2 regions of the Arsenicicoccus sp. oral taxon 190 genome follow, and region 2 is predicted to be linked to the other one. Evidence: predicted binding sites of a transcription regulator. Region 2 holds the regulator's gene; the other holds the start of a gene.

Region 1 (3,397 bases), 680 kb from region 2:
GGTCGTCGGTGGGGGAGCTGCGCTCCGTGATCGGGGCGTATGCCGACGCGGGGATCCGCAACGTCATGGTGCTGCGCGGGGACCCGGCCGGGGGGCTGGGCTCACCGTGGGTGGCGCACCCGGAGGGCCTGGACCACGCGGACCAGCTGGTGGACCTGGTCCGCTCGCTCGGTGACTTCACGATCGGGGTGGCGGCCTTCCCGGACGGTCACCCGGAGTCGTCCTCGCGGGAGCAGGACGCCGACGTGCTGGTCGCCAAGCAGCGGGCGGGCGCCGACTTCGCCGTGACCCAGATGGTCTTCGACGTCGACAACTACCTGCGGCTGCGCGACCTCGTGGTCGCCCGCGGCGGGACGCTGCCGATCATCCCGGGGCTCATGCCGGTGACCAACCTGCGTCAGATCAGCAGGATGGCCGAGCTGTCCGGGGCGGCGCTGCCGACCTCGGTGACCTCCCGGCTGGAGGCGGTGGGCGAGGACGCCGACGCGGTCCGCGAGGTGGGGGTGCAGATCGCCACCGAGCACGCGCAGCGGCTCATGGACGAGGGCGCGCCGGGGCTGCACTTCTACACGATGAACCGCTCGACGGCGACGCTGGAGGTCTTCGCCAACCTCGGTCAGTGAGGCTCAGCGAGTCTCAGCGAGGGGCAGGGAGTCTCAGCGAGGGTCGCCGGGCCCGTCCAGCCGCAGGTCCTCCGCGTCGCGGCGCCGGGTGCCCCAGTCGTCATACCTCCGCTTGATGGAGACGATGCGGCGCAGCAGCCAGACCACGGCGACGATGCCGATCAGCAGGAGGATGCCCGCGACGGTGGCGGCGGCCCAGGGGTGGTTGGTGGCGAGGGTCATGACGCCGACGACGGCGACGTCCTCCGCCGAGGAGATCGCGATGTTGCTGACCGGCTCGGGAGAGGCGTTGACGCCGGCGCGGATGCCGGCCTTGACGCCGTGGCTCGCCAGGGCGCTGAAGCCGCCGGTGGCGGCGGCGAAGGCCTGCTCCAGGCCGGACCCCTCGTGGCCGGCGAGCAGGTAGCCGAGCGTCGCGCCCACGGCCGGTCGCACGACCGTGTGGACGCTGTCCCACGCGGTGTCGACGTAGGGGATCTTGTCGGCGAACATCTCGAGCAGGAAGAGCACCGCCGAGGCGATCAGCACGTCGGTGCGGGTGAGCACCCCCGGGACGAGGTCGACGGAGAAGAACCGTCCGGCCAGGCCCATGACCAGGACCACGGCGTAGGCGTTGATGCCGCTCGCCCAGCCGCTCGTGAAGACCATCGGCAGCAGCTCGGTACCCATCTGTCCTCCGTCTCGTCGGGCTCCATCGGTGTGGCATCACGGTAAGGGCCGGGGCGGCCCCGGGATTCTCGAACGCCCGTGCCGAGGGGTCACGGGGTGGTATCGATCCGGGGCTCGGCGCGGCGGTGACCACCCGACCAGCGGTGATGCGCATGTGGGTGACAAGGGGCTGGGGGTCTGTCAGAGGTCGGCCCTAGAGTTCTCTTCATCGAACAAAGATTCGACAAAAGTGATCGAACGCCCTGGGCGCTCGCGGTCGGGAGGAGAGAGCCATGCGCCGTTGCGAGGATGCCATCGAGGTCCGGCACGACGGTCGTCCGCTGCAGTTCATCTGGCGGGGCCGGCTCTACGACGTCCGCTCCGTGGTCGACCACTGGCGCGAGCGACGCCCCTGGTGGCGCGAGGTGCCGGACACCCGCGCGGTGACCGCCGCGGACCTCGAGGGAGAGGTCTGGCGGGTCGAGGCCGCCGCCGGTCGCTCCGGCGTCCTCGGGGTCTACGACCTGGCGGTCCGCGGCACCCGCTGGCAGCTCGTCGCCCTCTCCGACTGATCGCGCCCCACCCTCACCCTTCGACCTCACCTTCACTCCCACCTTCAATCGTGTTTTTCACCCTCATTTTGTGCGTATGACGAAAGCAGGTGCTCCCATGACGGCGACGACCACCCGACCCCCGTTGACCACGGCGACGCTGGACCTGCTCGACCGGGCCTACGCCGCGCTCGCCGAGGCGACCTGCGCGACGACGACGGCTGACCGCTACGTCGCGGCACACCTGTCCGGGCTGCGAGCCGGGGCGGCGCTGCTGGCCACCCGTGGGCGCCCCGCCGGCCGGGGCCGCCCCCGCAGCGTGTGGGAGCTGCTGCCCGCCGCGGCCCCCGAGCTGGGGGAGTGGGCCGCGTTCTACGCCGCCTCGGCGGTGCGCCGGTCCGTCGCCGAGCGGGGCGGGCTGATCTCGGCCCGCGAGGCGGACGACCTGGTGCGAGCCTCGGAGACCTTCCTCGGTCTCGTCGAGTCCTCGCTGGGCGCGGCCCCGCACGCGCCGCTGCCGTCCCTGCAGGTGGCTGCCGGTGTCCGATGACTTCGTCCACCTGCACGTGGCGTCGGGGCACTCGCTGCGCTACGGCACGACCACCCCGGGCGACCTGGTGGACCTGGCGGCGGGGTGGGGCCAGCACACCCTGGCGCTGACCGACCGCGACGGCCTCTACGGCGCCGTGAAGTTCGCCCAGGCCTGCCTCGCGCGCGGCATCGCCCCGGTCCTCGGCGTGGACCTCGCCGTCGGGGCCGTCGCCGGTCGGCAGGGGCGCCCGCCGGGGCGCACCCCGGTCCGCGGCGGTGCGCTCGTCGACCCCCGGCTGCCGCGGGTCACCGTGCTCGCGCGGGGGCAGGCGCACCTGCCGCCCGGGACCGGCTGGGCCCGGCTGTGCCGCCTGGTCACCGCCACCCACCTCGCGGGCGAGCGGGGCACCCCGGTGACCAGCCTGGAGCTCGTGGCCGAGCATGTCCGCGTCGAGCACGCCCGCTCCGAGCACGCCCGCGCCGAGCGGTCGGCCGCCCTGACGGTGCTGGTCGGGCCCGACTCCGACGTGGGCCGCGCGGTCCTGCAGGGCCGCTCCGTGCTGGCCCGGGAGCGGCTGGACCGCTGGCGGCGAGCGCTGCCGGAGGGCGCCCTGGTCGTCGAGGTGGTCTGCCACGAGGGTCCTCCCGGCACCCCCGTCAGCCGTCGCCAGGCCGCGGCCATGCTGGCGCTGGCCGACGCGGCCCGGGTGCCGGCGGTGCTGACCGCCGCGGTGCGGCACGGGCGCCCCGAGGACGCGATCACGGCCGACGTCCTCGACGCCGCCCGGCGCCTCGTCGCCCTCGACACCCGCCACCTGGACCGGGTCACCACGCTGGGCCACCTGTCCTCGACGCCCGCCATGGTCGCGCTGGCCCGGGTCGTCTGCGACGGCGACCAGGCCCGGGCCGACGAGCTGCTGCGCCGCACCCTGCAGGTCGCGGCCGACTGCCGCCTCGACCCGCGCAGCGACCTCGGGATCGGGTCGGTGCAGCTGCCGGAGCCCGGGGTCCTCGGCATACGGCCGGGGGAGTCTCCGCAGCGGG
Region 2 (3,397 bases):
GGGATACGAGCCCGGGGAGGTGAACACCGTCGGCCTCCTCGGCCACCGCGTGGCGATCCGGCCGGTGGGCGTCCGCTACGTCTACGACTTCGGTGACGACGGCGTGGTGGGACCCACGCCCAGCATGGGAGGCACCTACCCGAGCGGCGACGTGAAGCATGCCTACACCAAGGCGGGACGCTTCGAGATCGGCATCACCGCCACCTATGCCGGGGAGTACAGCGTCGACGGTGGCGCCTGGACACCCATCGCCAGCACCGTGGACATCCCCGGCCCCGCGCAGCCGATCGACGTGCGCACCAGCCGCAACGAGCTCGTGGACCAGGGATGACGACCCGTCGCGTCGCGGCGGTCACACCCCCTGATGTGACCGCCACGACGCAGGTCCTCGCCCTGACGGCGCGTCAGGTGGTCCAACGCGCGGCCTTCCGCCGGGAGTTCCCGGCGACGATGCGGCTACGGCGCAGGGACGACCAGCCGCTGACCGGCCATGACCTGGTCGGACGGCAGGTGGTTGGCCGCGACGAGCTGGAGCACTGCCTGGTCGGTGCGGACCGAGGGCATCTCCCGAGCCGCGATCTGCGACAGCGACTCCCCCGTGGCGACCGTCACGGAACGGGCGGGGCCGGCAGGCGCCGCAACCGCCCAGGCGCTCCACGCCGAGGCTGCGGCCAGGGCGATCAGCACCAGCACGGTCATGGTCAGGGCAAGACGACCGCGACGGGTGATCCGAGGACGGCGGCGTGCCCGCTCGGTCACGTCGTCACCGGTCGGCACCAGACGCAGGTGGGGACGACCGGGCGCGCATGCCGGGGCGACCGGGTCGCTCCACGCAGCTGCTGCACTCATCGTGTCCTCCTTCTCCGGCGAGCCGGGGTGGCTCGCTCATTCGTTCGATAGAACGCGTGTACGAACGTACCGCATTCCCGGGGGCGAGGGGAAGACTCGCGTCGAACTTGTGTTTGAAACGTCCAATCGACCCCGATAGCCTGGTGGCCACGGGAGATACTCAAGCAGGGACCACTGACATACCCCCTCGGAGAGTGCTTCCGAGACACGAGATCCGCAGGTCAGAGCCCTGTGGCGACAGCGAGGAGCGAGACCCATGGCCAAGGTGACGACCTTGCCGGACCGGGACGGCCGCGACGGCCTGACCGCCCGGCAGCGCAAGATCCTGGAGTTCATCCGCAACACGGTCGAGCGGCGCGGTTACCCGCCGAGCATCCGCGAGATCGGTGACGCGGTGGGCCTCGCCAGCGTCAGCAGCGTCTCCCACCAGCTGCTCACCCTCGAGCGCAAGGGCTACCTGCGGCGCGACCCCAACCGCCCGCGCGCCATCGAGGTCGTGGCCCCCGAGTGGGCGCCGGAGGCCTTCCACTCCACGATCGACGACAGCGTGGACGTCACCGCGTCGGGGGACCAGCGGCCGGAGGCGTCATACGTCCCGGTCCTGGGTCGCATCGCCGCCGGTGTCCCGATCACGGCGGAGGAGGTCGTCGAGGACGTCTTCCCGCTCCCCCGTCAGCTGGTGGGCGAGGGCCAGCTCTTCCTGCTCAAGGTGGTCGGCGACTCCATGGTCGACGCGGCGATCTGCGACGGGGACTGGGTCGTGGTGCGGCAGCAGCCCGACGCGGACAACGGCGACATCGTCGCCGCCATGCTCGACGGCGAGGCGACCGTTAAGACCTTCAAGCGCAAGGACGGTCACGTGTGGCTGCTGCCGCACAACCCCGCCTTCGAGCCCATCGACGGCGACCAGGCCACGGTGCTCGGCAAGGTCACCGCGGTCCTGCGCGCCGTCTGATCCGTCCGTCGGCACCCGCGACGAGCCGGGCCCGCGGATGGCAGGCTGGGCGCACACACCCACCCGACGATGAGTGAGGCCCGCATGACCAGCTCCACAACCGCGCCGTGGGAGCGCGCCATCTGGACCGGCTCCTGGACGGACGGCTCCGGGGAGCCGTCACCCGTGACGGACAAGGCCACCGGCGAGACGCTCGGGCACGTGGGGACCGCCTCCCCCGCCGACCTGGACCACGCCGTCGAGCGTGCCCGGGCGGCGCAGCGCGCCTGGGCCGCCCAGCCCTACCCGGCCCGAGCCGCCGTGATGCTCAAGGCCGCCCAGCTCCTCGAGGCCGAGCCCGAGCGGCTGCAGCCCTGGCTGGTCCGCGAGGCGGGATCCGGTCAGGGCAAGGCTGCCTTCGAGGTCGGGCTCGTCGTCTCCGAGCTGCAAGAGGCCGCCGCGACCGCGTCGGCGCCCTACGGCGAGGTCCTGCGCTCGATGAAGCCGCGCCTCTCCCTCGCGCGCTACGTCCCGTATGGCGTGGTCGGCGTCATCTCGCCGTTCAACTTCCCGGCCATCCTGTCGATGCGCTCGGTCGCTCCGGCGCTCGCGCTGGGCAACGCGGTCGTCCTCAAGCCCGACCCGCGCACCAGCGTCGCCGGCGGTATGGCGCTCGCCCAGCTCCTCGCCGACGCCGGGCTCCCGGAGGGGCTGCTGCACGTCCTGCCCGGCGGGGCCGACCTCGGGGAGGCCCTGGTCGCCCACCCGCAGGTGCCGTGCCTGTCCTTCACGGGGTCCACCGCCGCCGGCCGGCGGATCGGCCAGGCCGCGGCCGGCCTGCTCAAGCAGGTGCACCTCGAGCTGGGCGGCAACAACGCGCTGCTCGTGCTGCCCGACGCCGACGTCGAGGCCGCCGCGTCGGCCGGCGCGTGGGGCTCGTTCCTGCACCAGGGCCAGATCTGCATGACCGCAGGCCGGCACCTCGTGCCGTCCTCCCTGGCCGAGGACTACGCGCGGCTGCTCGCGACCAAGGCCGACGCCCTGACCGTCGGTGACCCCACCGACCCCACCAACGCCCTGGGCCCGATCATCGACGAGCGCCAGCGGGACCGCGTCCACGACATCGTCCGGCGGGCGGTCGACGCCGGCGCCCGCGTCGAGGCCGGCGGCACCTACGACGGGCTGTTCTACCGCCCCACCGTCCTGACGCATGTCGCGCGGGACAGCGTCGCCTTCACCGACGAGATCTTCGGCCCGGTCGCCCCGATCACCACCTACGACACGGTGGACGAGGCCATCGAGCTCCTCAACGCGAGCGAGTACGGCCTGTCCGTCGGGGTGCTGACGGGGGACGCGATGGCGGCATACGAGCTCTCGGACCGCATCGAGACCGGCATGCTGCACATCAACGACCAGACGGTCGACGACGAGGCGGTCATCCCCTTCGGCGGGATCAAGGCGTCCGGCAGCGGCGGTCACTTCGGCGGCGCGCGGGCCAGCCTCGACAGCTTCTGTCACCTGCAGTGGGTGACGATGCAGAGCCGGATCGCGACCTACCCCTTCTGACCGGCCCGATCGGCGCGCCACGGGCCTCGGCCCAGCACGGTGCGCCGG

Evidence for each region. Region 2 encodes LexA, which represses DNA repair genes until DNA is damaged. Its sites were predicted from a motif close to TCGAACANNTGTTCGA; they were not measured.
Region 1: ADJ73_RS13410 (DUF6504 family protein) is a predicted target of LexA. The motif match lies at 1,501-1,516, and genes of this name have one in related genera.

The regions. Positions count from the first base shown of each region.
Region 1 covers NZ_CP012070.1:2,882,615-2,886,011, reverse strand. The annotation lists gene metF (methylenetetrahydrofolate reductase [NAD(P)H]) at 1-623, shown strand, start outside; gene ADJ73_RS13415 (DUF4126 domain-containing protein) at 657-1,292, opposite strand; gene ADJ73_RS13410 (DUF6504 family protein) at 1,565-1,843, shown strand; gene ADJ73_RS13405 (SAV_6107 family HEPN domain-containing protein) at 1,941-2,372, shown strand; gene ADJ73_RS13400 (DNA polymerase III subunit alpha) at 2,362-3,397, shown strand, end outside.
Region 2 covers NZ_CP012070.1:2,197,820-2,201,216, reverse strand. The annotation lists gene ADJ73_RS10250 (hypothetical protein) at 1-331, shown strand, start outside; gene ADJ73_RS10245 (LysM peptidoglycan-binding domain-containing protein) at 457-849, opposite strand; gene lexA (transcriptional repressor LexA) at 1,106-1,804, shown strand; gene ADJ73_RS10235 (aldehyde dehydrogenase family protein) at 1,889-3,349, shown strand; gene ADJ73_RS10230 (patatin-like phospholipase family protein) at 3,337-3,397, opposite strand, start outside.